2 regions of the Thalassospira permensis NBRC 106175 genome follow, and region 2 is predicted to be linked to the other one. Evidence: predicted binding sites of a transcription regulator. Region 2 holds the regulator's gene; the other holds the start of a gene.
What was found. The regulator PhoB, encoded in region 2, activates phosphate uptake and scavenging genes when phosphate is short. The targets are predictions, from matches to a motif close to TNTCATAAAACTGTCA.
Positions count from the first base shown of each region.

Region 1: the regulator PhoB is predicted to act here: its motif matches at 13,570-13,585, upstream of SMB34_RS10920 (DUF2794 domain-containing protein).

Region 1 covers NZ_AUNC01000019.1:7,485-22,259, forward strand. The annotation lists gene rfbC (dTDP-4-dehydrorhamnose 3,5-epimerase) at 1-234, opposite strand, end outside; gene groES (co-chaperone GroES) at 676-963, shown strand; gene groL (chaperonin GroEL) at 1,023-2,678, shown strand; gene SMB34_RS10875 (NADH:flavin oxidoreductase/NADH oxidase) at 2,801-3,895, opposite strand; gene SMB34_RS10880 (Hsp20/alpha crystallin family protein) at 4,204-4,707, shown strand; gene SMB34_RS10885 (PLP-dependent cysteine synthase family protein) at 4,789-5,892, opposite strand; gene fliN (flagellar motor switch protein FliN) at 6,076-6,378, shown strand; gene SMB34_RS10895 (glucose/quinate/shikimate family membrane-bound PQQ-dependent dehydrogenase) at 6,580-8,916, shown strand; gene SMB34_RS10905 (ribonucleoside-diphosphate reductase subunit alpha) at 9,387-11,261, shown strand; gene SMB34_RS10910 (ribonucleotide-diphosphate reductase subunit beta) at 11,302-12,330, shown strand; gene SMB34_RS10915 (tetratricopeptide repeat protein) at 12,393-13,154, opposite strand; gene SMB34_RS10920 (DUF2794 domain-containing protein) at 13,171-13,524, opposite strand; gene SMB34_RS10925 (hypothetical protein) at 13,679-13,996, opposite strand; gene SMB34_RS10930 (tetratricopeptide repeat protein) at 14,569-14,775, shown strand, end outside.
Region 2 covers NZ_AUNC01000001.1:114,344-129,118, reverse strand. The annotation lists gene metW (methionine biosynthesis protein MetW) at 1-522, shown strand, start outside; gene SMB34_RS00470 (hypothetical protein) at 610-1,479, shown strand; gene SMB34_RS00465 (hypothetical protein) at 1,490-1,780, shown strand; gene moaE (molybdopterin synthase catalytic subunit MoaE) at 1,777-2,235, opposite strand; gene pgsA (CDP-diacylglycerol--glycerol-3-phosphate 3-phosphatidyltransferase) at 2,260-2,811, opposite strand; gene SMB34_RS00450 (uracil-xanthine permease family protein) at 2,968-4,218, opposite strand; gene uvrC (excinuclease ABC subunit UvrC) at 4,394-6,313, opposite strand; gene folB (dihydroneopterin aldolase) at 6,753-7,178, opposite strand; gene SMB34_RS00435 (SDR family oxidoreductase) at 7,241-8,011, opposite strand; gene SMB34_RS00430 (calcium/sodium antiporter) at 8,170-9,132, opposite strand; gene SMB34_RS00425 (cation:proton antiporter domain-containing protein) at 9,450-11,210, shown strand; gene phoB (phosphate regulon transcriptional regulator PhoB) at 11,273-11,968, opposite strand; gene phoU (phosphate signaling complex protein PhoU) at 11,986-12,708, opposite strand; gene pstB (phosphate ABC transporter ATP-binding protein PstB) at 12,730-13,533, opposite strand; gene pstA (phosphate ABC transporter permease PstA) at 13,535-14,775, opposite strand, start outside.

The DNA.
Region 1 (14,775 bases), on a different contig from region 2:
GCGCAGAACCCGAACGAGTTTGTCTTGGGCATACGGTTCGCGCTGGAAATGCAGGCCGCGCAAAACACCGGGGCTTTTGGAAAAGGAATGGTTATCCTGAACGAAATCCTGCGTAATTCCGGCCTTTGAAAACTCCTCCTGATTATAGGTTTCGGAGAAGAATCCCCGCTCGTCTTCGAATTTTCTCGGGAAGAGCAGTTTGACTTCGGGAATTTCCAGAGATTCGATCTTCATAAAATCACCATTTGGGACCCAAGTGGTCCAGTCGGGCTAATGACCTGCAAGACGAATATCCTACTTAGCATAACTTATAAAGATGCATTGGGGATTTGGTTAAATCAAAGTCCGCCAATGAGTTTAAGCTGGCGAATGAAGGGTTTCGGAAATCGTGTCACAATATTGCCCTTTGTCATGTGAAGTGTCGCGTGATAGGTCTGGCATCAGAAAATGATCGTGGCGCGGCGCATGGGCGAAGCGCGCCGTTTTCATTCTCGCAAGTGCGAGAAAATCCCCAAAATCATGACATTTTTGCGTCCTTTTGTTCTCTTCTGTTGACAAATTCCGATGGCTTCAATACATGCTGTTAGCACTCGCCGGGGGTGAGTGCTAATACGGGCTCATCCCGGTTAGTTTTAATTTAAAACGAGCCTTAGCTTAAACACGGAGTTGTCTAACATGAAGTTCCGTCCGTTACATGATCGTGTGCTGGTCCGTCGTGTCGAATCCGACACCAAGACAGCCGGTGGCATCATTATCCCGGATACCGCGAAAGAAAAACCGCAGGAAGGCGAGATCATCGCTGTTGGTTCCGGTGTTCGCAAAGAAGATGGCTCGCTTGTCGCGCTTGACGTCAAGGCAGGTGACAAGGTTCTGTTCGGCAAATGGTCGGGCACCGAAGTCAAGGTCGATGGCGAAGAGCTGCTGATCATGAAAGAGTCCGACATTATGGGCATCATGGAATAAGTCAGCCTTTTGGTGACTTAAATCCACGTTCATCCGTCTCATAGAGAGGAAAGAATACTATGGCTGCTAAAGAAGTAAAATTCTCCACCGACGCCCGCGCCAAAATGCTGCGCGGTGTCGACATCCTTGCTGATGCCGTTAAAGTGACGCTCGGCCCGAAAGGCCGTAACGTTGTCATCGAAAAATCCTTTGGCGCACCGCGTGTGACCAAGGACGGTGTTTCGGTGGCCAAGGAAATCGAACTTTCTGACAAGTTCGAAAACATGGGCGCACAGATGCTACGTGAAGTGGCTTCCAAAACCGCCGATCTGGCTGGTGACGGCACCACCACCGCAACCGTTCTGGCACAGGCAATCGTTCGTGAAGGCAACAAGTCTGTTGCTGCAGGCATGAACCCGATGGACCTGAAACGCGGTATCGATCTTGCGACGACCAAAGTAATTGAAGCCATCCAGAGCCGCGCACGTAAAGTGTCGGGCAAGGACGAAATCGCACAGGTTGGTAACATTTCGGCCAACGGTGACCGTGAAGTCGGCGACATGATCGCTGAAGCCATGGAAAAAGTTGGCAACGAAGGTGTTATCACCGTCGAGGAAGCCAAGGGCCTGCACACCGAACTCGACGTTGTCGAAGGCATGCAGTTTGATCGTGGTTACCTGTCGCCGTACTTCGTAACCAATCCGGAAAAGATGGTTGCCGAACTCGACAACCCGTATGTTCTTCTGTTCGACAAAAAAGTTTCCTCGCTGCAGCCGCTGCTGCCGCTTCTGGAAGCTGCCGTTCAGTCGGGCAAGCCGCTTCTTATCATTGCTGAAGACGTCGAAGGCGAAGCTCTTGCGACCCTCGTCGTCAACAAGCTGCGCGGCGGTCTGAAAATCGCTGCTGTCAAAGCACCGGGCTTCGGCGATCGTCGCAAAGCAATGCTCGAAGACATTGCCATCCTTACCGGTGGTCAGGTTGTCTCAGAAGATCTTGGCATCAAGCTTGAGAGCGTTACGCTCGATATGCTCGGTACCGCGAAATCGATCACCATCACCAAAGAAGAAACCACCATCGTTGATGGTGCCGGTGAGAAAGCCCAGATCGAAGCTCGCGTTGGCCAGATCCGTGCACAGATCGAAGAAACCACTTCGGATTATGACCGCGAGAAACTGCAGGAACGTCTTGCGAAACTCGCTGGCGGTGTTGCCGTGATCAAAATCGGTGGCGCTTCGGAAATCGAAGTGAAAGAACGCAAAGACCGCGTTGACGATGCCCTGCACGCAACTCGCGCTGCTGTTGAAGAAGGTATCGTTGCTGGTGGCGGTACGGCTCTGCTGTACGCGACCCGCGCTCTTGACGGTCTTGAAGGTGTAAACCATGACCAGACCATCGGTGTCGACATCGTTCGTCGCGCGCTGCAGGCTCCGGTCCGTCAGATCGCTCAGAACGCAGGTGTTGATGGCGCAGTTGTCGCTGGCAAGCTGCTTGAGCAGGACGATGTTGAATTCGGCTTCGACGCCCAGAAAGGTGAATACACCAACCTGGTCAAAGCCGGCATCATCGACCCGGCCAAAGTTGTTCGTACTGCCCTGCAGGACGCAGCATCGGTCGCAGGTCTGCTGATCACCACCGAATGCATGATCGCTGAAAAGCCGGAAGATAAATCCTCCGGTGGCGCGCCTGACATGGGCGGCATGGGTGGTATGGGCGGCATGGGCGGTATGGGCTTCTAAGCCTTACCACCAACCGACCTTCTTGCTACGGAAAGGGTCTCGCATTTGCGAGGCCCTTTTTGTTTTTGTATCGATTGCGATAAAAATCCCCGCAATCAGATGAGTTGCGGGGATTTTTCAGATTAACCGAACAGCTTTTTAAGTGTGCGTGGCTGACAGCGCAGATACTGATTGGCCGCCTTGACCTCGGCACCAAGGCTTGCTGCCGCATGCCACGGCCAGCGCGGGTCATAAAGAATGCCACGCGCCAGCGCAATGGCATCGGCCTGACCGGTGAAGACAATGGCCTCTGCCTGTTCTGCTTCGGTAATCAGGCCAACCGCGATGGTGGTGATGCCGGTTTCCGATTTGATGCGATCTGCAAAGGGGACCTGATAGTTCGGGCCAACGGGGATTTTCTGATCGATGTGAAGACCGCCAGATGACACATGGATAAAATCGCAACCGCGTTCCTTCAGGACACGGGCCAGTTCGACGCTTTGATCAATATCCCAGCCGCCTTCGACCCAATCAGAAGCCGAAATCCGAATGCCGACCGGTTTGGCTGGATCGAAAGCTGCGCGAACTGCATCATAAACCTCGATCACGATCCGCATACGATTTTCAAGCGATCCACCATAGTCGTCATCGCGTTTGTTGGAATGTGGTGAGAGGAATTGATGGAGCAGGTACCCGTGTGCCCCGTGAATTTCGATGGCATCAAGACCAAGTCGATCCGCGCGCTTGGCCGCATCGGCAAAGCCCTGAATGATTTCGCGGATGCGTGAGGTGTTGAGTGCCTCTGGTTCCGGGTCGCCTGCACGGAACGGAACAGCGGACGGGGCAACAACCTGCCAGCCATTTTCATGATCCGGTGCAATGGCGCCACCACCATCCCAAGGCTTTTCGCAGGATGCCTTACGCCCGGCATGGGCAAGCTGGATGGCAATTGGCATGTCGGAATGGCTGCGCACAGCGGCGAGGGTCTTGCCAAGGGCTGTTTCGGTTTCATCGTCCCATAGTCCAAGATCGCCATAGGTAATGCGGCCTTCGGGTTCAATCGCAGATGCCTCGATTATCAGAAGGCCGGCACCGGATTGGGCAAGATTGCCAAGATGCATGTCGTGCCATGCCGTGGCTTTACCGTTATCGGCGGAATATTGGCACATCGGCGCGATGACAATGCGGTTTTCCAGTTCAAGCTTGCCAAGGCAGAGCGGCGTAAAAAGGTGGCTCATGGAGGTGTCCTGTATCAGTGGGGGCAGGGGGACTGCCGACAATGACATGAAGCTAGTTGGAAATTGCAGTTCGCGCCATAGGGATCCTAGGCTTTTCCGTCTTGTGGAATGGTCGGTCAGATAAGGACACCGATGAGGGCGAGATAAGGAGCGAAAAAATTTTCAAAAAAATGCGTGCACCTACTTGCGGAAAAATGACCCTGATCTATTTGTTGAATCGAAGGGCCATGGTGGCCTTGTACGCGTCAGGGTTGCAGCATGTCTGGACCTGTGGCGCAAGAACTACCTGTCTGTTTAGGAGGGTAATTATGACTGGTCTTCAGACTGTAAATGGTACTGCTCGTCGTCTGGCTTCGCGTCCGGCATATGGTGATCCGTTTGGTGTTTTCGGACGTGATTTTGATCGTATGATCGGGTCAATCTTTGGACGTGACGGGCTTGTGAATTCAGCCGATACAAGTGGCAATGAAGCGCCGCAAAAGCTTTTGACCCCGCGTATCGATGTTCATGAGACCGATGACAATATCGAACTTTCCGCCGAACTTCCGGGTGTTGAACAGGGCGATGTTGATGTCTCGGTGCTTGAAGGTGTCCTGACGATTACAGGTGAAAAGAAATCAACCCGTGAAAGCAATGATAGTGTTCGCGTTGTCGAACGCACCTATGGCAGCTTCAAACGTTCATTCCGTCTGCCCGATACCGTCGATGCAGACAAGATTGCGGCATCGTTCAAGAACGGTGTCCTGACGCTCACTCTCCCTAAAGTAGCGGAAGTGAAGCCGGAGCCGCGCAAGATTGCGATTTCCGGGTAAGTTTTGCCTCAACCTTGATGAAGCACCTGAACGGGCGGAGAAATCCGCCCGTCTTTTTTGTCTGCGGTCGCATGGCGATGGTCAGTGAGCCGTGCAACAATCCATTGGCATTTCAAACACACCGGTTTTATCGAAGGCTTCGAGGGCGGCATGCCAAGGTGCAAGGTCGATACCCTGTCTGGCGATCCAGTCCGGGTTATAATAGGTGTCGCGATAGCGGTCACCGCCATCACACAGAAGGGTAACAACCGATCCGCTTTCGCCAGCCTTTTTCATCTGACTGATCAGTGACAGGGTGGCGATCAGGTTGGTGCCGGTCGACCCGCCGCAGCGACGGCCCATATGTTTTTCCAGATATTGCAGGGCGGCGAAGCTTCCGGCATCCGGTACGCGGATCATGTGATCGACGACGTTGGGGTTAAAACTTGGTTCAACGCGCGGGCGGCCGATGCCTTCGACACGTGATGCCTTTTGCCCGGTGATGTCACATTTGCCGGTTTCATAAGCGTCATAGAAAACCGAGTTTTCCGGATCGGCGACGCAAAGTTCGCATCCCATGCCAAGGATCTGTCCGTAACGGATATAGCGACCGATGGTAGAAGATGTTCCACCCGTACCGGCACCAACAACAATCCAGCGCGGAACAGGGTGGGGTTCGCGTTTGAGCTGGTCAAAGATGCTTTCGGCGATATTGTTGTTGCCCCGCCAGTCGGTTGCGCGTTCGGCATAGGTGAACTGGTCCATGTAATGGCCGCCCAGTTCCCGCGCCAGACGTTGGGATTCGGCATAAATCTGGCCGCTGTGTTCGACCAGATGGCTTTCGCCGCCATAAAAGGCGATCTGATCGATTTTCTGTTGCGATGTTGATTTGGGCATCACCGCAATAAATCGAAGCCCCAGAAGGCGGGCAAAATAGGCTTCGGACACGGCGGTGGAGCCGCTTGATGCCTCGATGATCGGGGTGTCTTTGGATATCCAGCCATTGCAAAGGCCATACAGGAACAATGAGCGCGCCAGGCGATGCTTCAGGCTGCCGGACGGATGGGTCGATTCATCCTTGAGGTAAAGCCCGATGCCATCAAGTGACGGCAGATCAAGACGGATCAGATGGGTGTCTGCAGACCGGTTGAAGTCGGCTTCGATGATGTTGATGGCATCAGCCACCCATTGGCGATCGTAGCTCATGAAAAGTCCTGTATTTCTGTTTGGCGCTGGTGACGCGATCGTTGAAGGTTTCTTCATGTAGGCGATTATTATACAGAAAACTACCGTAAATTTTGCGAATAAGCTTGCTAACACTTTTTTCAAAGCTAACCTCTAGAATAGAGTTTCGCGATTCTTCCATTTTATCCGGGTGATCTGGTTACCATGGCTAAAAACGACGACGATCCTTTTGCCAAACGTCACGCTGCATCTGAAATCGGGGCGGCGTATGATGTGCCGGTACGCGTATCGACCGTGATCGGCAAAAGCCAGATTCAGGTTGCACAATTGATGCGCCTGACCCGCGGTGCGGTTCTTGAACTGGATCGCAAAGTGGGGGAGCCGGTTGATATTTACGTCAATAACCGGTTGGTGGCACGTGGGGAACTCGTTGTCGTGGATGAAAACCTGGGTGTAACGATCACCGAAGTTGTTAAATCCGGCACCATTATCGAGACCCATCACTAAGAGATTTTCCAAAGAACTCGGCCATTTTGCAAACCACCGGATTGTTGGCAGCCGGTGGTTTTTATTTTTCCCGATGTTGGTTGGAACCGGTGTTGCTGTCTGTGCGTTCTGGAACAAATGCCGATACTGCCTTTAACCTGCCATTTTGTGGTCAAAGGCTGTGTCTTATGTCCCGCTTTTACGCACAACGAGGACAATCTCATGATCAATATTCTGACATCCGGGTTGCTGGCCTTGATCGGACTGGCACTTGGTGCCGGGGGCGTCTGGCTTATTTTGCTGGATGGTAGCTGGTATTATGCATTTGCCGGATTGGCATTTCTGATTGCCGCGGCTCTTTCATTCGCAAAACGACCTGTCGTTTTACCGTTTTACGCACTTTTCATGATCGCAAGCCTTGGCTGGGCCGTTTGGGAAGTCGGGTTTGACTGGTGGCAGTTGGGACCGCGCGGTGGTTTGATTGTCTTGATCGGCCTTTGGCTTGCCATGCCTGCCTATCGCAAGACGCTTCTGGTCGGACAGCCAGTGCCGGAAGTCAAACCAACACGTTCGTTCGTGCTGGAGGGCAGCCTTGTCCTGGCGATTGTTGTTGCGGTGTATTCGATGATGAATAACCCCCATGCAATCGAGGGCCAGTTAAACGACAGCCCGGTTGTTTCCAATCCTGACCTGGGCGGCGATGTTCCGGCAGGTGATTGGCATCAATATGGACGGACACCGTTCGGGCAACGTTATTCGCCTCTTGATCAGATCAACACCGATAATGTTGCGACACTTGAACAGGCGTGGGTTTTTCAGACCGGCGATGTCAGGCGGTCCGAAGACGTGCCTGAAACGACCTATCAGGTGACCCCCCTTAAGATCAATGACACGCTTTATCTGTGTACGCCGCATAGCTGGGCAATGGCGATTGATGCCAAAACCGGGCAGGAAAAATGGCGGTTTGATCCGGAAGTTCCCGATAATACCGACCGGCAGCACCAAACCTGCCGAGGGGTGACATTCTATCAGGATACCGCGATGTCAGCAGATGCATCGTGTGCCGCACGGGTGTATCTGCCGACGTCGGATGCGCGACTGATTGCCCTTGATGCTAATAACGGCGAGATTTGCGCCGACTTTGGTGATCAGGGAACCGTCCATCTGGAAGAGGGCATGCCCTACAACCCGGCCGGATATTATTATTCTACCTCGCCGCCGGTTGTTGCTGATGGCAAGATCATTATTGGCGGCGCGGTGAATGACAATTATTCGACCAAATCCCAGTCGGGTGTCATTCGTGCCTATGACGTCAATAGCGGTGAGCTGGTGTGGAACTGGGATTCTGGCAATCCGGAACAGACCGAACCGATCCCCGAAGGTCAGACCTATACCGCGAATTCACCCAATAGCTGGTCAGTGTCGAGCGCAGATGAGGAGCTCGGCATGATCTATGTGCCGCTGGGCAACAAGGTGCCCGATCAATTGGGTATGGGGCGTAGTGAAGAGGTTGAAACCTATTCATCATCCATCGTTGCGCTTAGCCTTGAAACCGGACAGGTCCAGTGGGTGCGCCAGACGGTGCATCACGACCTTTGGGATATGGATGTTCCGGCCCAGCCCGCGTTGCTCGATATCACCACATCCGATGGTGAAAATGTCCCGGCACTTGTCGGACCGACCAAGCAGGGTGATATCTATGTCCTTGATCGCCGAACGGGCGAACCGATCATTCCGGTTAGGGAAGTTCCCGCACCTGGCGGTGCGATCCCGGAGGATTTCACGGCGCCGACACAGCCGGTATCGGACCTGACCTTCATGCCCGAACCGCTGACGGAAAAGGACATGTGGGGCATTACACTGTTTGATCAGCTGGCATGTCGCATTCAGTTCCATCAGTTGAAATATGAAGGCCGTTACACCCCGCCTTCTTTGGAAGGGACGCTGGTTTATCCCGGTAATTTCGGCACATTCAATTGGGGCAGTGTGGCGATTGATCCCGAAAAACAGATCATGTTCGGCATGCCGACATATCTTGCTTTCACATCGCAATTGATCCCACGCGACGAAGTGCCGCCGCGCGGTACGGAAAAAGCCAGCGAGATGGGGATCAACCGCAATGAAGGCGCGCCTTATGCAGTCAATATGGGGCCATTCCTGTCACCAGTTGGCGTACCGTGCCAGGCTCCGCCATGGGGCTATGTCGCGGGGGCGGACCTTCGCACTGGCGAGGTTGTTTACAAGCATAAAAACGGTACGGTTGAGGACATGACACCCCTGCCATTACCGTTCGAGCTTGGTGTGCCAGGCATCGGTGGTCCGATCATCACCAAGGGTGGTGTGGCGTTCCTTGGTGCGGCGGTTGATAACTACTTCCGTGCCTATGACGTCACCACGGGCAAACAGCTTTGGGAGGCGCGGCTGCCTGCTGGTGGGCAGTCAACGCCGATGACCTACACCACCGATGACGGCACACAATATGTGCTGATCGTTGCTGGTGGGCACGGTTCCATCGGAACCAAGGCCGGTGATTACGTGGTGGCCTATAAACTGCCCTAAGCACGTTTCGAATATCTGTAAAAAGCGTCCGGTTTGTCCGGGCGCTTTTTGTTTGGGACAATTCAAATCGGGAATCGCAACTGGCGTTTTGCGAATTTGTAGGATGCTGATCACCCCAAACTCAACCTTTGGGATCAAGCTGTTCGCAAAAATTTTGCTGATCTTTTGCTTGACCGCAGGGGGAGTAAAAAATGCCTTTGCCGCGAATCATTGGATATCCGGGATTGTAACGGAACTGATACAATCAATTGACGATTTTTTATTCATTCCCACTACATATTGTGTTTTCAATCCGGCTTTGAGCAGGCATAACCATTTTCAAACGGGCATTGGAAACGGCTATTTTTCATGATCTGGCAGGCCGTCAACCGGGGCCGGATCAGGCAAACGCCGTTTGATGAAGATAACAAACAGGAAGCGGATCGCCGCCAACGTGCGACCGTTCAGGTAAGGGGACTACAAGCATGAAGATGCTGGATGTGGTGCAGCACGAAAAAGGTGCGCGCGTTATTGTTGATCGTTCGCGCGATGCATTGCTGACTGACTTTGGCAAGGCGGTTTTGAATGACCGTTATCTGATGCCGGGCGAAAGCTATCAGGATCTGTTTGCGCGCGTTGCCAGCTACTATGGTGACAACGAAGCGCATGCGCAGCGTCTTTATGATTATATTTCCAAGCTCTGGTTCATGCCCGCCACTCCGATCCTGTCGAATGGCGGGACCACGCGAGGCTTGCCGATTTCCTGCTTCCTGAACGAGGCAGACGATAATCTTGGCGGTATTGTGGATATCTGGACAGAGAATGTCTGGCTTGCGGCACGTGGCGGCGGAATCGGTTCGTATTGGGGCAATCTGCGTTCGATTGGCGAGAAGGTCGGCAAGAACGGTAAAACATCGGGCGTGGTGCCGTTTATCCGTGTGATGGACAGCTTGACACTGGCGATCAGTCAGGGATCGTTGCGCCGCGGATCGGCCGCGGTTTATATGCCAGTCAGCCATCCAGAGATCGAAGAGTTTTCCGAGATGCGCCGCCCGACCGGTGGTGACCCGAACCGCAAGACGCCGAACCTGCATCAGGGCGTTGCGATTTCGGATGCCTTCATGCGTGCGGTCGAAAATGATGAAGAATGGGCGCTGACATCCCCAAAAGACGGGCATGTTGTCCGCAAAATCAGCGCGCGTTCATTGTGGATACGTTTGCTGACATCGCGCGTTGAAACAGGCGAGCCCTATATGCTGTTCATCGACACCGTGAACCGTGCGGTGCCGGAACACCACAAGCTGGCCGGGCTTAGTGTCAAGACGTCGAACCTGTGTTCGGAAATCACGTTGCCGACCGGCAAGGATCATCTGGGCGGGGATCGTACTGCTGTTTGCTGCCTGTCGTCGCTGAACCTTGAACATTATCTGACCTGGAAGGATGACACGCAGTTCATCGAAGATATTCTGCGTTTCCTTGATAACGTGCTTCAGGACTTTATCGATCATGCGCCCGATACCATGGCGCGTGCGAAATATTCCGCGATGCGTGAACGTTCGGTTGGTCTTGGAGTGATGGGCTTCCATTCCTTCCTTCAGGCGCAGAAAGTGCCGCTTGAAGGGGTGATGAGCAAAGTCTGGAACAAGCAGATTTTTGATCACTTGAAAAAGCATGCCGATGCTGCGTCCGAGAAGTTGGCGGAAGAACGCGGTTCGTGCCCGGATGCGGCCGAATACGGCATCAAAACCCGTTTCTCGAACAAAACCGCGATTGCGCCGACCGCATCGATTTCGATCATTTGCGGCGGTGCTTCGCCGGGAATCGAGCCGATGGCGGCGAACTCCTACACCCACAAGACGCTTTCGGGCTCGTTTAACGTGCGTAACAAGTATCTTGCCGAGGTTCTGGAAGAAAAAGGCCGGAATACTGAGGATGTCTGGACATCCATCACGGTGCATGAAGGATCGGTTCAGCATCTTGATTTCCTGTCTGATCTGGAAAAGGACATTTTCAAGACTGCGTTCGAGCTGGATCAGCGCTGGCTGATCGAACTTGCCGGTGATCGCACGCCGATGATTGATCAGGCACAGTCACTGAACATCTTCCTGGCGTCGAATGTTCATAAACGTGACCTGCATCAGATCCATTTCCAGGCATGGAAAAAGGGGGTCAAAAGCCTTTATTACTGCCGGTCGAAATCGATCCAGCGGGCCGAGGTGGTTGCGAACATTCCGGGGCGTGCGAAGTCGAATGATCACGATATGCCAAGTCCGGAAAGCTCGTTTGAAATCCCGGCACTGGTTGCGGCCGCCGCCGCACAGGCAGCCAGCGAACCTGACTATGATGAATGTCTCGCCTGCCAGTAAGGCGGCTTGAGTACACAGAAATTTTGCGAGAAGTGACGATATGTCTGACGATAAAGTAATTGATCTTCTGACGGAAAACCCGGTCTACAAGCCGTTCCGTTATCCTTGGGCCTATGAGGCGTGGTTGACCCAGCAGCAAATTCACTGGCTGCCGGAAGAAGTGCCGCTGGCCGATGACGTCAAGGATTGGAACCACACGATTTCCGATGCCGAGCGCAACCTGCTCACGCAGATTTTCCGCTTTTTCACTCAGTCGGATATCGAGGTCAATAACTGCTATATGCGCCATTATACGCGCGTATTCAAACCAACCGAAGTCCAGATGATGCTGGCGGCATTTTCCAACATGGAAACCATCCATGTAGCCGCCTATTCGCACCTTCTTGATACCATTGGCATGCCCGAAGCCGAGTATGAGGCCTTCTTCCAGTACAAGGAAATGAAGGACAAATACGACTATATGCAAATCTGGGGCATTGGTCCGGAAGACGAGTATACCGACGAGCATGGCGACCTGCGTTTAACCACACAGGGCAAGCGGAACATCGCCAAGACGCTTGCGGTGTTTGGTGCCTTTACCGAAGGTTTGCAGCTGTTTGCCTCATTTGCGATGCTGATGAATTTCCCTCGCTTTAACAAGATGAAGGGCATGGGGCAGATCGTCACATGGTCTGTGCGCGATGAAAGCCTGCATTGCGAAAGCATCATCCGCCTGTTTAGGACATTCTGCAAAGAGAACCCGGAAATCTGGGATGACGAAATGCGCAGCGACCTGATCGAGGCCTGCAAAACCATCGTCAGTCACGAAGATGCGTTTATCGATCTGTCCTTCGAAGCCGGTGCGGTGCAGGGCCTGACAGCGGAAGATATAAAGAAATACATCCGCTATATCGCTGATCGCCGCCTTAGCCAGCTTGGTCTTGAGGAGCAATACGGGATTGAACAGAACCCGTTGCCATGGATGGATGCGATGCTGAATGCGGTCGAGCACACCAACTTCTTTGAAAACCGCGCGACGGAATATTCAAAAGCCGCAACGCGCGGTACTTGGGACGAAGCATTTTCCTGATCCCGTTTGAGGAACGAATATCATGCAAAAGGCCGCCTTCGGGTGGCCTTTTGTGTTCTGGTTCAGGGAATAGCCAATTCCTGTAGCCGTTTGTCAACACGTCTGATTTCTTCAAGGCGCAGCTTTGGTTCAAGATTGGTAATTGCCGTTGCCGGATCCATTTCAAGTTCGACACCGGGAGGCAGGGGGCGTGGGCCAAGGGCTGAACGGCGCAGCCAGTAATAGGCATCAGCATAATCCTGTTCTATACCCCAGCCGCGTTCCAGCATCGCGCCGAGCATGAATTGGGCGGCATGCATGCCTTTTTCGGCGGCGATCCTGTAATAATGGGCGGCTTCAACATAGTTTTGTTCCGCTCCACGCCCGTGAAAATACTGTTCGCCAATCAGAAAGGCGGCATCGGTATTGTTCCCGTTGGCATGAAGAGCGCGTTTAAAGAATTCTGTGGCGCGGAACTGGTCATAGCGCAGCCCCCAGCCATTGAAATACATCAGCCCAAGGTAATAGATTGCATTTGCATGATTAGAGCGTGCTGCAAGGGCAAACCAATCTGCCGCCTGTCGGTAGTCCTGTGGTCCGGCAAGACCGCGATAGTAAAGCAGGCCAAGCGCATATTGCGCACGTGGATCGTCTTCCTGTGCGGCAACGCGCCACTGTGCGCGGGCCATTTCATAATTCCCCGCCTGATAGGCCTTGTAACCACTGGTGTAGTCGGCCTGTGCCGGTGGAGCATGAAACGTATATGCCGCCAGAACAAGAAAACCACACAGGATGGTGCGATTGCCGCGATTGGGCGAGAAGAAAGCAAGTATGGAAAGGGGCAAAAGGCGAAACCGATCTTTAACGGGATTTGAACAGCGGGACGACTTTGCGTGCACGTTTTTCAACGGCATCAAGAACGTTCTGGATTTCCGAGCTTTGTTTTATTTTTTCACCGCTGTGAAGTGCTACGAAATGCCCGGCATTCTTGTGATCCGCACCAAGTTTGATGACGGTGAAGATGGCTGTTTCGTGTGAGGAGCGGAAGATGGAGAACATGGCCATGCCATCAAGGTGATCAATGGCATAGTCGCGCCATGCACCACTTGCGACTTGTCTGGAATAAGTATTCATGAGCTGCATCAATTCAGTCCGGTCGAAATGCACAAAGCTTTTGGCTTTGCGGTATTGAGCCAGATTGAACAATGTACCCATGTCTTTCTCCGGACGTAATTTCAAAAGGCCGGGGTAGAGCGTTTATGACGCTCTGATGACACGGTAGCGCGGTTTATCCGCAGCCTCAAGTTTGAAAGGGCCGGGATATAAAAATTTTTACAAATATATGTGAGATTTCAGTTGGTTGAGGTGATTACAGGCTGCGTGATCGTGTTGGCGGCCAGTCAACGGTTTGTGCGCCAGTATTATAAGGATCGGGTGTACGATAGCAACTAACCGCCGCCAATGTGCGATAGCAATAAAGTGGCGTTTCCGGAACCGGATCCTTTTTGCAGTATGATTTACCATCAATCTTTCGGATTGTAGAACAGTCCCGGCCCGTTGAAAGGGAAACGACGTGGTCAATCAGGGTTTTGTCAGTGTTGATGATGCTGACGACATCAAGCGCCACATACCATTGCGAAGCTGTTAACGCCGAGGTTCCAGTAATGTCTTCTACTGCACTATCCATGCCCCCGCATCCTGAAACGCTTGCAGCAAGCAGCGTTGCGAATAATCCAGCCAGAACGCGCTGACGGATTATTCGTTTCGCCTCTTGTCGGCTTTGGGCCTTGTGCAAGCTTTTCATCCTGATCTCCGTGCATCGACCGGTCAGTATTTGCCCGGTAGCGATTAAAATTCCGTTTCCCGAATTTACAAATGCAATCCATGTGCCGTTTTGGGTGAAGCAGATACTGTTTTTGATGTTGGGACGGATTGGCCACATTTCAGCCGGGTTTGGCAATTAACCGGACGGCAGATTATGATTTTAGCGGCAGATTTTCGTTCGGGTTAAGGTCTGGTCCTGCATCGCAGGCGGCAATTCTTTCCTTTGATGGTTGTTCACTGGATCAAAAACAACGTGATGGGGGGGCAGTTTTGCGCGTGAAATACAGCATTGCGGGATTTAATTGCGATATTGGCGGCTCCTGATGTGCAGCGGACTTGACCCCTTGCGTACTGGCGCGTTAAATCCTTGCCGGAATTAATTCTGACAAGCGGGCAGGTTGCCCGCTTTCTTTTGATCGGATTGGAGCGGTTTTCGTGGTTGATATTTTCCAGGAAGTCGAAGAAGACCTCAAGCGCGAGCGCAATGAAGCGCTGTGGCGCAAATACGGCAAATACATCGTGGGTGTGGCGGCCGTGATCGTGCTGGGTGTTGCCGGACGTGAAGGCTGGAAAAGCTACGAGGAAAATTCGCGCATCGAAAACGGCACGCGCATGGCAAATGCCATTGAACTGGCACAGGCT
Region 2 (14,775 bases):
GGTGAATTGCTGGGTTATCTGACGCGCAGCAAAAATGTTGATGGCCGCGGGCTTGAGCTTTCCAACGAAGGGGTGCGCAATTGCGTGGCACAGGGTCTTCCGGTGATGCAGGGCGATGCGGATCGTGATCTTGGCGATTATCCCGACGGGGCGTTTGATTACGCCATCCTCAGCCAGACATTGCAGGCGACCAACCGCCCGAAACAGGTTCTGACTGAACTGCTTCGCATCGGTCAGAAAGCCATCGTTTCCTTCCCGAATTTCGGTCACTGGCGTGCGCGGTTTGATTTGATGTTCCGCGGGCGCATGCCGCAAAACCCGAACCTGCCGATCATGTGGTACGAAACTCCGAACATCCATTTTTGTACCGTCCGGGATTTTGTGGCCCTTTGTGATGAATGCGGCTTTAAAATCGAACGGTCGATGGTGCTGAATGAAAGCGGATCGAAAGTCAGTCTGGATAGCCATTCACGGCTTGCCAATTTCTTTGGCAATCAGGCGCTTTTCATGCTGAGCAAGTAGTTCCTGCCAACGCCTTTGTCATTTTTGCCATCACAATTGCCCCCCATCCACGTCAGATGACGAGCATGATCACGTGATGGGGACGTTATGGCAGTTTCATCGATCTACCAATTCACACGCAAGGCAGTTCTGATTATTGGCATCGGGCTCTTGGCCGCCTGTTCGCAAAAGGCCGAAACCCTGAAAATCACGGTCACCCAGTTTGGCAGCGCGACCGAGGATGCCTTTGATGCCTATGGCACGGCACAGACCGCGCAATTTGCGCCATCGCCAAAATCGCAAAACACCCGGCAATCGGAATTCATCGCGAATATGGAAGCCTTCACAGGCAAGGTGACGCCATCCAATCTGCCCACCCTGCTTGATCCGGATGCGGTTAAAATCGATCCGAATGTTGCGCAACAATGGCAAAAGACACTGGCCAGCCTGCGAAACCAGTATCAGCAATTTGTCGCGATTTTCGATCAGATCGAAGCCGGATCGGCACTTGGGGCATCGGCGGTAACGGATTCCGGTCCGATCCTTGAAAAACTACGCAATCAGCTTGACGCCATCACCAGCGATCTGGCCAAAGACCCGCCGCAATTTCTGGTGCGCCGTGGCACACTGATTGCCGATTTGAACAAAATCCGTTCCGAACCGAACGATGATGACGATGCCAAATCACTGCGTCTGCAAATCTGGTGGCAGGACTGGAACGCTTTGATGGCCGAAGAAAAACTGCTTCAGGCACATACATTGCGCAGTTTCATGGCGGCATCTGCGTTAGGCAGACATTTGCAAACGCAGATCGATAATTACGCCAAGCTGGATGTAAATGCCCTGATCGGGGCTGCCGAACAAGGCATAACACTGGCCGGAAAAGTGCGCAGCCTGTCCCCAACGGAACTTGTCGCCGAGGGCCGCAATCTGTTTGAGACCGCAACCGACAGCACAACAGCCACACCGGCACAATAGGGAGATTCCCATGAACAATCTTGATGAATTGATCCGTGCGGCCAAAAACAGCTTTGTTGAAATTGACGCAGCCTATCAGGCAGCCGACATCAACGAAAAACTCGTGATGGCCGAAACGCGCAACAAGGCCGCCGATCAGCTTATAGCGCTTCAGGCCAAGCGACTGATCCGGAATGCATCGGCAATTACCGATGCGGATATAACCGAGATGAAGAACCTTAAAGACCGGATTGACGATGCCGCCCAAATCCAGACAGCCCTGCTGCAATTTGTCGGGTTGCTGGCAAAATTTGTCGGTTAATCCGTGTTCCAGCGCTCGGCATCGGCATCATCCGATGCCTTCGCTGTGACCCAGTGATCGCCTTTGGGGGTTTGTTCGCGTTTCCAGAAGGGTGCACGGGTTTTAAGGAAATCCATGATGAAGTCGCAGGCTTCGAACGCTGCGCGACGATGGGCCGACAACGTGATCACCAGGACAATCCGTTCACCGGGCAACATACGGCCGAACCGATGCACAATCCGCACATCATCAAGCGGCCAGCGTCTGGCGGCCTCGTCGGCGATATTTTCAAGTTCGCGTTCGGTCATCCCCGGATAGTGATCAAGGGTCAGGGCCGAAACCTGATCACCGCCATGAATATCACGCACCAGTCCGACGAAACTGACCGCCGCCCCGATATCGGTACGGCCATCGGTCAGGGCTGCCAGTTCGGCGCCCGGATCAAAATCGTTTTCCTGAACGGATACGCGTGCCATGCGGAACCTTATCCTATGCAGCCCTTAGTCGAGATGCTTAAGCCCGGTGCGAAGATAGATATACCCGGTCTGAACCGTCACCAGCCCGGCAATCCATAACAGGATATCACCAATCAGGATCGACGGGATCATGTCCGGCGACGCATCGCCAACCAGAAGAAACCCGATGGCAAGGATTTGTGCCGTGGTTTTCCATTTCGCAAGCACCGTCACCGGCAGCGGTACTTTCAGTTCGGCCAGATGTTCGCGCAGGCCCGACACCATGATTTCCCGGCACATGATGATCACAGCCGGCAAAACAGCCAGACCGGAAATACGTTCAAACGCCACCATCATCATCAGGGCGGCGGCAACCAGAAGCTTGTCCGCAATGGGATCAAGGAACCGGCCAAGCGGCGAAACAACATTCATGCTGCGCGCAAGGTAACCATCAAAAAAGTCCGTTACCCCGGCAAAGGCAAACAGCGCAAACCCGATCCAATTACCAACCGGTCCGCTGATATAGAAGGACGCAACCAGTGCCGGAATCACGATGATGCGCGACAATGTCAGCAGATTGGGAATCTGGTTTTTCATAAGGGGCCTGTTTGCGGGTATGTGCGGCAGTAATAAAATTTCGGATGACCTGTTATGAGCCAAACCGCACAATTATTAAAGTCTTGAATATATGACAACAAGGGCGATGTTTCAGATGTCAAACAATCGAAACATCGCCCTTGCGTTTCAAACGCCTCAGTCCGCGGGGGCCTCTGATGATTTGCGACCAATGCTCAGCAACTGGTAAAGAATGATTGCCGCAAGCGTCGCCGTGCCGATCCCGCCAATCGCGAAACCACCAAATTGCACCGTGAAGTCGCCGCCCCCGAAAATAAGGGTAATACCAACGGTGAACAGATTGCGCGGATCGGAAAAATCGACCCGGTTATCCACCCAAAGGCGCACCATTGCCGCCGCAATAAGTCCAAATACCGCAACACCAAGCCCACCCAGAACCGGCCCCGGGATGGTATGGAGCAACGCCCCGAATTTCGGCGAAAAGCCGAGTAAAATCGCAATTACCGCCGCAATCACAAAGATCAGGGTCGAAAACACGCGCGTTACCGCCATGACACCCATGTTTTCAACATAGGTGGTCACCCCCGTACCGCCACCGGAACCGGCCAGCATGGTTGCCAGACCATCTCCGACAAAGCCGCGCCCGATATAACGGTCCATATTCTGTTTGGTCATGCCACCAATCGCCTTGATATGACCGAGGTTTTCCGCCACCAGAATGAAGGCCACCGGAGCGATCATGAACATTGCCGAACTTTCAAAGCGCGGCGCGACAAAGGATGGCATGCCAAACCACGCTGCCTGCGAGAGTTCTGTAAAGTCAATCGCTGGCATCAGGCCAAACCCGTTCCCCAACACCAGAACCAGCACATAACCCGCCAGAATCCCGATCAGAATCGAAACACGGCGCACTGAAACCGGTGCATAGACAGAAACCATCGCCACCGACAGCAATGTCAGAAGCGCCACCAGCATATGCATGTTATCGCCGGAAATACCGTTGATCCCGACGGGTGCCAGATTAAGACCGATGGCCGCCCCCACCGCCCCCGTCACCGCAGGCGGCATCAGTTTTTCAACCCAGCCCGTCCCGGTTGCCATGACGATCAAACCAATCACGACATAAAGTGCACCCGCCGCAATAATACCGCCAAGCGCGCCACCGATATCCGGGTTGGGGCCAGATCCGGCATAGCCGGTCGCGGCAATCACAACGGCGATAAAGGCAAAGGAAGATCCCAGATAGCTGGGCACACGCCCCGCCGTGCAGATAAAGAAGATCAGCGTGCCGATCCCCGAAAACAGGATCGCAAGGTTCGGATCAAACCCCATCAGAAGCGGGCCAAGAATGGTGGCACCCGACATGGCGACAAGGTGCTGCAAGCCCATCGGGAACATTGCCCCCCACGGCAGACGTTCGTCAGGCATGACGGTAGAAGACCGGGTCAGAGACCAGGAAGGAAAATATCGCATCGGTTTCCTTAAGCTGACTTTTAGACGTTACCCCAGTAACGCACTCTGCCCGATCAGCATGGCGCGTTATCAAACCGCGTCGGGTATCGCGCCCTGACCGGCAAAAAGCAAGATGCCTGCCGCAGGTTTTTTATTCCGTGTCATGAAAATGATCGTAAATCTTGCGGGCAAGGGCGGCACTGATGCCATCCACCGCCTCAAGATCGGTTAAACCGGCATCCGCCACGCCGCGCGCCGATCCGAAATGATGCAGCAACGCCTTTTTGCGTGCCCCACCCACGCCGGGCACATTATCAAGAACGCTTTTGCCGATCTGCTTGGACCGTTTGGCGCGATGCGTGCCAATCGCCCAACGGTGCGCTTCATCGCGCAAACGCTGGATGAAATATAAAACCGGATCCTGCATATCAAGACGCACGGGCGGTTTTCCGGGGATATGCAGCACTTCCTTGCCCGCATTGCGATCAACACCCTTGGCAACGCCGACAAGCATCACGTCTTCGATCCCAAGGTCTTCAAGCACTTCGCGGGCCACGCCAAGCTGCCCCAAGCCACCATCGATCAGGCAAAGGTCCGGCCATGTGCCGTTTTCCCGGTCCGGGTCTTCCTTTTGCGCACGCGCAAAACGCCTGGTCAGAACTTCGCGCATCATGGCAAAATCATCACCCGGCGCGATATCGCCCTTGATATTGAATTTGCGATAGGCACTTTTCATAAACCCCTCAGGTCCGGCAACGATCATGCCGCCCACCATGTTGGTGCCCTGAATATGACTGTTATCGTAAACCTCTATCCGTTCTGGCGTGCCGTCCAGTTCGAGTTTATCGGCCAGATCTTCCAGCAATTTCCGTTGCGAAGCACTTTCGGCCATGCGCCGCCCAAGCGCGTCCTTGGCATTGGTCAACGCATGTTCAACAAGCTTGCGTCGACCGCCACGCTTGGGCACCTGCAAGGTGATCTTACGGTTATTGTTGATCGACAATGCGGTTTCGACCAGTTCCTGACCTTCGATCTCATGCGATAGCAGCACCTGTTTCGGGGCCGGTTTATCGGCATAGAACTGCCCGACAAAGGCCGACAGGATTTCGGCAATTTCCGCCCCCTGTTCATGGCGCGGAAAATAGGACCGGTTGCCATAGTTAGAGCCCGAGCGGAAGAAGAAGACCTGAACACAGCTTTGCCCGCCTTCATGATGCAGGGCGATCACATCGGCCTCTTCTACGCCTTCCAGATTGATGTCCTGATGCGACCTGATCTGGCTTAACGCACGGATACGATCGCGATACATCGCGGCCTGCTCGAAATCCATCCGTTCAGACGCGGCAAGCATGTCGGCTTCAAGCTGCTTGAGGATTTTCTGGCTGCGCCCGGTCAGGAAGTCACGGCAGATATCGACAAGCGCGTCATATTCGGCTTTGGCAACCCGATCCACACACGGCGCGGAACACCGTTTGATTTGATACAGCAAACACGGACGCGACCGGTTGGAAAACACCGCATCCGTGCAGGAGCGCAGCAAAAAGGCACGCTGCAAATGATTGATCGTGTTGTTCACCGCCCAGGCGGACGCAAACGGACCAAAGCAACTGCCATCCTTGGCCCGTGCCCCGCGATGTTTGACGATGCGCGGATAATCATGATCCTCGGTGATCAGGATATAGGGGAAACTTTTGTCATCGCGCAGAAGGATGTTGTAACGCGGTTTAAGCTTCTTGATCAGGTTGGATTCAAGAAGAAGCGCCTCGGCTTCGGTGTGGGTGGTGATGATTTCCATCTGCACCGTCTGTGCGACCATACGGGCAATCCGTATCGGCAACTGCATCAGACGGGTATAGGCCACCACCCGCTTTTTAAGGTTCTTGGCCTTGCCGACATAAAGAACCCGGTCCTTGTCATCAATCATGCGATAGACACCGGCCGATCCCGGCATTGTCTTCAGGGCATGTTTGATGGCCTCGACACCGCGCGCAGCTCCCCCGTCATAATCATCGCCTTCAAGCGACAATCCGATTTCCCGAGCGGGGTTTTCGGATGGGGTTTCAGGCTTCATCAGGCGTCTCCGGCAGATTTATTAAAAATCAAAAGTTGTGACGGCTGTCACTTCTCAAAGTGGCTTCCGACAATACCCAAAAAGATTAACGTCGCAACATCACTTCACAGAATCGCAACCCAAAAAAGATGTCCACCAAGGCTGTGGATAAGTTTGTGGGTAATAGGGGGGCTCTTTGCTGCACCCCTTGAGAGTCTTAACGTTCTATGAAGTGCACATTTATTGAGCAAACAATCTAAGTTATTGTTTTTAAACAAAAAAAATACTGTCAACCTGAAAACATTCGGTAATACAGGAGTCAAAAAAGAATATTTTCCTTTGATTCCATGCCCCCAGATGCTTGTGCATAAGGGAGACAGCGATTCGGCCTAGAGGAATCACAGAGTCCCCGTCCAAAACCGTTAACAAAAGTAAATTTTAAGCAGATTTACGGATGGGATCAGCGCGCGATATTAAAGCGCTCTATTTCCACTCCGACCGCGGCAACGTCGTCAAAGACATCAAGCTTTTCAACTCGGACGTTTACCTTGCGTACCCGACGATCCGCCAGGCACATATCGGCCAGTTTTTCCCCAAGGGTTTCCACAAGGTTCACATGACCGTCGCGGCAAATTTCCCGCGTGCCGGTCACCAGATCCTCGTAGCTTAAAACAGTGGCAATATCGTCATTCTGGACACCCTCGCCTTCCAGAACGGCAAGGTCCAGATTGATCCGCACCCGCTGCGGGGCATGTTTTTCATGGTCATATACGCCAATGGATGTCTCGACGACCATGTCACGCACGAAGACACGACGCAAACTGCCGGCATGATCTGCATAGGGCAGTGTCGTAATGTTATCATCCTGCTTAAGGCCTGCGGTCATGGTCTGGTCTTCCTTGTGCTGCGCTTGGTGCGGCCAGATGTCCGGAACCCAAGCCCGACGCATCATTCTTCTGGCATATTCTGTTCGCCACTGGGCGCCCAATTGAGGTGCTGCCCGCCGTCAAGCGCTAACATTTGCCCGGTGATGGCTGGCGCGGCAAGGAAAAATCGTACCGCGTCGCAAATCTCTTGCGGGTTTGTCCCAATTTTCAGGGGCGTCTGATCGCATTGCTGATCGAAAACTTCCTGTGTTTGCCGGACACTAGGCAGTGCCGGGCCGGGACCAATCGCATTAACCCGGATGTGCGGCGCCAATGCCAGTGCCAGTGTCTGGGTCAGCGTCCAAAGGCCGGCCTTGGACAAGGTATAAGTCATGAAATGCGGTGTCAGATTCCAGACACGCTGATCAATCAGGTTGATGATGACGCCCTTTTGCCCGGCGGGCAGCCGTTTGGCGAAATCCTGTGACAACACAAACGGTGCCCGCAGATTGGCTTCCATATGATAGTCCCAGCCCTCACGCGTGGCGGTGCTGATATCATCATATTCAAAGGTGGATGCATTATTGATCAGCACACCAATCGGGCCAAGTGCAGCCGTTGCTTCGCGTACGACACGGCTGGTGTCTTCTTCCTTGCCAAGATCAGCGGAAATAACGCAGGCTCGACGACCAAGGGACCGGATTTCCTCGGCAAGCTGTTCCGCATCCCTGCGCGAGGAATGGCAATGAAGGGCAACATCATAACCCTGTGTCGCCAGATCAAGCGATAAAGCCCGTCCGATACGCTTGGCAGCCCCGGTTACAAGAGCCGTTTTAGGCATTTTCCCTGTCATCTGGTTTCCATCCCGTTCATCAAGATGCGCCCCTTCCCGGGGAAGGCAGCCCCCTTAAATATCGGCCGCCGTCATTTATGTTTGGTCATTCCGGAACTTACAATCAAACCCGCCAGCCGGTCCATAACCGCATTTACCGTTTCAGGCATGAAGATCAATCATGCCGTAACCAGACTCGCAACATATCCCAGATAAGCCAGAACAAAGACGATCCCGGTGATCCGCGACACTCCGCGCAGGAAATAGCCGACCACCAGCAAAAGAATGGTAACTGCCAGCATGATCCAAAGATCGGATTGCAGAATCTGGTCTGGCACGGCAATCGGCGCAATCAGCGATACACCACCGATGATCACCAGCAGGTTCAAAAGATTGGAACCAACAACATTGCCAAGTGCAACGTCGGAATGCCCGCGGAACGCCGCAACAATCGATGCCGCCAGTTCAGGAAGCGATGTTCCGAATGCGACAAGGGTCAAGCCAATGACGGCTTCGGACACACCGAACTGACGCGCGACAGAAACACCACCATCCACCAGCAGATCCGCCCCATAGGTCAAGGCGACAATCCCGATAACCGTGGCAACAATCGGCTTGAGCCAACCGCTTGGTACTTCACCGACTTCGTCGACTTCTTCTTCATGCAGGTGGCTGGCATCACCCGGGCTTTTTTTGTCATGCTGATAGGTAAAGTACCAGATCGCTGCCAGAACCAGCAGCATCACCGCCCCAGCCCAGCGTTCGACAACGCCAAACATGCAAAGCCCGATGAACAGAACGGTCCCCAGCAGCATGGTGCCGCCATCGCGTACAACCATGGTCCGCGATGCCGTAATCGGTTTTAGAATCGCTGTTGCGCCGAGGATCAAAAGAATATTGGCAATGTTAGAACCAACCACGTTCCCCATCGCGATGTCGCCCGACCCGGCAAGCGCCGCATTCAGCGACACGACAAATTCGGGGGCCGACGTCCCCGCGGCAACCACGGTCAAACCAACAATGATCTTGGAAACCCCCATCAACAGCGCCAGACCGACAGCACCGCGAACAATGAACTCACCACCGGCAGTCAAAAGCACAAGACCACCGATAATCTGCAAATAGGGGATGAACTGTTCCAATTCCGGCCTGCTCGTTTGGGGAAATTTCTGATTGTTTCATGCCCTTTTACGGGCCAGCGGAACATGGCATTGCGAACGCAGAATAGCAAGCTGCGTCGTCCCGTCGTAATACCATTCGTCACATCGGTGTGATGCGGTTCCCACACTGGCACGCATACCGAAAGCAATCGTCGCGGTCGCCTGCTCTTAAGACGTGTCATCCATCACAGATGCCCTCTCATACGCGAAATTTCCATAGAAATCATAGGGGTATTTCCGCTATCCTGATTTGAACGACTTCCTTTACACGCCTATCTGCGCCGGACGCATAATCCATCATGTCACACAGCGTTCTTTTCGAGCTGTTCCTTGTCCTGACCGCCGCGGTGATTGCCGTCCCGCTGGCACAGAAATTACGTGCGAACTCGATCATCGGTTTCCTGATCGGCGGCTTTTGCATCGGCCCTTTCGGTTTTGGCCTGATCAGTGACCGCGAAGACATTTCAACCGTCGCCGAGCTTGGCATTGTCTTTCTGCTGTTCATGATCGGTCTTGAATTGTCGCGCGAACGCTTGCGCGTGATTGGGGGCCGGTTCGCGACCCTTGGTTTCCTGCAGATCGGCGTCACGATGGCCGTGATGTTCGGTGTATTGCTGCTGATTAATTACGATATGCCCGCCTCTATCGTAATTGCCGGGGCACTGGCCCTGTCATCAACAGCCATTATCCTTAAACAGCTTTCCGATGAGCGCCAGTTGCACACACGTTTCGGGCGTGCAGCCCTTGCCATCCTGCTGTTGCAGGACGTTGCGGTTGGTCCCTTCCTGATCATGGTGCAGGCCGCTGGCAATGCCGGGAGCGAAACCAGCCCCTGGATCAGCGCACTAAGCGGTGTGGGGGCGGTTGCTGTATTGTTGCTGACCGGTCGTTATCTGCTGCCGCGACTCTTTCGGTATATTGCGGCTCTTAAAAACCCGGAACTTTTTGCAATCGGGACCCTGTTTGTCGTTCTGGCTGCCAGCACATTGACCGAAGCCGCGGGCCTTTCAATGGCGCTTGGTGCCTTTATCGCCGGGGTAATGTTGGCCGAGACCGAATTCCGCCATCAGATCGAAGCCGACATTTCGCCATTTCGCGGTGTTTTCCTGTCGCTGTTCTTCATGTCTGTGGGAATGTCGGTCAATGCCAATGTGGTCATCGGTCAGGCCGGAACGATCATTTTGTGGCTGATCGGGCTTCTGGTCATAAAGGCAGCGGTTCTTTTCGGATTGTCCCTGCTGATCGGCTTTAACCGTGCATCTTCAATCCGGGTCGCCATGAGCCTGGCCGCCGGTGGTGAATTCGCCTTCGTCATGCTTGCACTGGCATCGCAGAACGGGGCGGTTCCGATTGACATCGCCGTGATGCTGATCCCGGTGGTTGCGATTTCGATGGGTCTGACGCCGACTTTGATTTCGCTCGGCCATCGCATCGAACAGAAGCTTCATCCCAAGGAAACCGATCAGCTAAGCGAGATTTCGGATGAAACCGACGGCATTCAGAAACATGTTCTGGTAATTGGTTGCGGGCGCGTCGGCCGGGTTCTGGCCCGTCTGCTGCGCACCAAGGAAATCCCGTTTATCGTTCTGGAATCCGATGCCCAACAGGTTTCGCGTGGCCGAGCCGAAGGTCTGCCGGTTTATTTTGCCGATGGGTCCCGACCGGAAACATTTCGTGCCGCCCATACCGAACAGGCCCATATTGCCGCCGTTGCCATGGGCAACCCGCACGCAACCGAAAAGACCGTCGCCTTGCTGCGACAGCATTATCCACATCTGAAAATCTTTGCCCGTGCCCAGGACATCACCCATATCGGTCCGCTGTCACGCAGTGGTGCCGATGCGGCCATCCCCGAGGTACTTGAAACCGGTTTACGCCTGTCCGATCACGTTCTGGCGGCCTGCGATATCCCGCAGGAAGATATCGATCTCGAAATAGCCAAGTTCCGGCGTGCCGATATGCTGCTGATGAACGAACTTGCCCCGCGCACCGCGCGCCAAAAAACCGAAGACCAGGCACAAAAAACTGCCAAACCGGCAAAATCCAGGAAAAGCACCTGAAACACAAAGACCCCCATCACAAGAATGGGGGTCTTTCGTTTCGTCTTCCGGAATAACCGCAATCAGGCGGCTTCGACATCCAGTGCATAACCCGCGGCACGAACCGTGCGGATTACATCGCGCGTTCCCTTGACGTCATTCAATGCCTTGCGCAGACGACGAATGTGAACATCAACCGTGCGGGTTTCGACATAGATATTCGGCCCCCAAACCGCATTCAGAAGCTGCTCGCGCGAGAAAACCCGCCCCGGATGTTCCAGGAAATAACGCAGCAGACGGAATTCGGTCGGGCCAAGATGGATAGCCTTGCCGTTACGACTGACACGATGGGCGGCCAGATCCATTTCGATATCGGAATAGATCAACTGCCCTTGTGGTTGCGCCGGACCGGATCGACGCAGAAGTGCGCGAATACGCGCCAGCAATTCACCAATCGCAAACGGCTTGGTCACATAATCATCGGCCCCGGTATCAAGGCCGCGGATGCGGTCGCCTTCTTCGCCACGCGCCGTAACCATGATCACCGGCAAATCGCGGCTTTCAGGCTTCCGGCGGATCTGGCGGCAAACCTCGATCCCTGACATCACCGGCAGCATCCAGTCCAGAAGGACCAGATCGACATGGGTTTCGGCCAGAATTTTCAACGCTTCGTCACCGTCCCCGGCTTCGACAACCTGCATCCCCTCGCGTTCGAGGTTGTAGCGCAACATGGTTACGATTGCAGCTTCGTCCTCGACGATAAGAACCGTTGGGTCCATCTTCCTATGCTCCAGTGTCACTCATTCGGTTCTACGACGGCAAAGTTCGCCGCGTCATTTTTTGGCCGAGTATCCATCGGCAGGTCTTCGCCCTTGATCCGGTAATAGATCGTTTCGGCAATGTTGGTCGCATGATCGCCAATACGTTCGATATTCTTGGCGATAAACAGCAGATGGGTCGATGCCGTGATGTTACGCGGATCTTCCATCATATAGGTCAGCAGTTCACGGAACAGGGAATTGTACATATCGTCAACTTCCTGATCGCGCGCCCAGACACGCTGGGCCTTTTCCGCATCACCCTCGATATAGGCATCCAGAACGTCCTTGATGATTTCCTGGCACAGCTTGGCCATGTTCGGGATCACCTGAACCGGGCGGATCGGCGGCACCTGGTTAAGAACCTGCGCACGCTTGGCGATGTTTTTCGCCAGATCACCTATACGTTCCAGATCGTTGGACAGTTTAAGCGCGGTCACCACCTGCCGCAGGTCATCTGCCATCGGCTGACGCAGGGCCAGAAGACGTACGGCAAAATCCTGCACTTCCTGTTCCAGCGTATCGATACGGTGATCGGAAAGAATGACCTTCTCGGCCAGTTCCGAATCCCGTTTAACGATCGCACGAATGGCGGAAATCAGCTGACTTTCGGCAAGCCCGCCCATCTGCGAAATGATGTTGTTAAGACGGGTCAGTTCTTCGTCAAACGAACTGACGATATGATGTTTCTCATCGACCATCGAAAATACTCCTGCCCGGACTTAACCGAAGCGACCCGTAATGTATCCCTTGGTGCGCTCGTCCTTGGGATTGGTGAAAATCTGATCGGTTTCGCCCACTTCGACCAGCTTGCCGAGATGGAAAAACGCCGTGCGCTGCGACACGCGGGCGGCCTGCTGCATGGAGTGCGTCACGATCACAATGGTGTAGTTCGAACGAAGCTCGTCGATCAGTTCCTCGACCTTTGCGGTTGCAATCGGGTCAAGTGCCGAACACGGTTCATCCATCAGGATGACTTCGGGGCTGACGGCAACCGCACGTGCAATGCAAAGACGCTGCTGCTGCCCACCAGAAAGACCGGTTGCCGGTTCCGGCAGACGGTCTTTGACTTCTTTCAGTAGACCCGCCCGTTCAAGCGAGGTCATGACGATTTCATCGAGCTCGTCGCGCGAATTCACCAGACCGTGAATACGCGGGCCATAGGCCACGTTGTCATAAATCGACTTCGGGAACGGGTTCGGTTTCTGGAACACCATGCCAATGCGCGCGCGCAACTGAACAACGTCGATTGCCTTGTCATAGATATCACGGTCATCAAGCGTTACCTTGCCCTTGATCGTGACACCGTCAATCGTGTCATTCATGCGGTTCATGCACCGCAGGAAGGTTGATTTGCCGCAGCCCGACGGGCCGATAAGTGCTGTGACCTGGCGTTCGACAATGTCAAGATTGACATCAAAAAGCGCCTGGTTGTCGCCGTAGAAAAGATTGAGGTCACGGGCCGTCATTTTCGGGCTAGTGACTGACGGCTCTGCCGTCATTGCGCTTTGAGTTACAACAGCCATTTTACCACTTCCGTTCAAATTTCTTGCGCAGATACACGGCCAATCCGTTCATCAGGATCAGGAAGCCCAGCAAGACCATGATGGCCGCCGAAGTCTTCTCGACAAAGGCACGTTCCGGACTATCCGCCCACAGATAAATCTGCACCGGCAGAACTGTCGCCGGATCAAGTGCCCCGCCTGGGATATCAACAATAAACGCCACCATACCGATCATCAGAAGCGGTGCGGTTTCCCCAAGAGCCTGCGCCATGCCGATGATGGTCCCGGTCAGAATACCGGGCATCGCCAGCGGCAACACGTGATGGGTCACCGTCTGAACCGGCGACGCCCCAAGACCAAGGGCAGCCTGCCGGATCGACGGCGGCACTGCCTTGATCGCCGCACGTGATGCGATGATGATGGTCGGCAATGTCATGAGGGCCAACGTCAGACCACCAACAACCGGGGCCGACCGCGGCAGATGCATGACATTAAGGTAAACCTCAAGCCCAAGAAGACCGAACACGATCGACGGCACAGCCGCAAGGTTGTTGATGTTGACTTCGACAATCGCCGTGAACCGGTTTCGCGGTGCAAATTCTTCCAGATAGATCGCTGCCAGAACACCAATCGGAAACGACAGTATCAATGTCACAACCAGTGTATAGAACGACCCGACCGCAGCGCCCCAGATCCCGGCCAATTCCGGTTCGCGGGAATCACCATTGGTAAAGAACCGCGTATGGAACTGCTTTTCGACCGATCCTTGAGAGACCAGTGTATTATACCAACCAATTTCCTGATCGTTCAGGCGACGGTCGCCTTCGTCTGTGTTTGCACTGATATAACCTTTGTTGAGCATATCAAAGTCGTCACCGGAAATCAGCCAGACCTTCCGGGTCTGTCCGATCAGAGACGGATTTTCAAGCACCCTCTCGCGCAGATCATAAGATGCCCCGCCCGAAACAATGTCATAGAGATCACGCCGTTCGCTACGTCCGCTCACTTCCGGGAACTGTTTGCTCAGTGCATCCCTGATCAGACCATCAAAATTGGCCCGGCCAATAATTGCCGGATCACCTGTTCCGTCCGGATCAATCTTGGCCGGGTCGAAAAAGATTTCCATCTGAACATAGGTCTGGAAAAAGGCACTATAACCTTTCGAAATGATCGAATAGCCAAGCACAACCAGCGCCATAAGGGCGATGGCAATTGCGCTTAAGCCGTAAATCTTGAACCTGCGTTCCGCTGCGTAACGTTTTT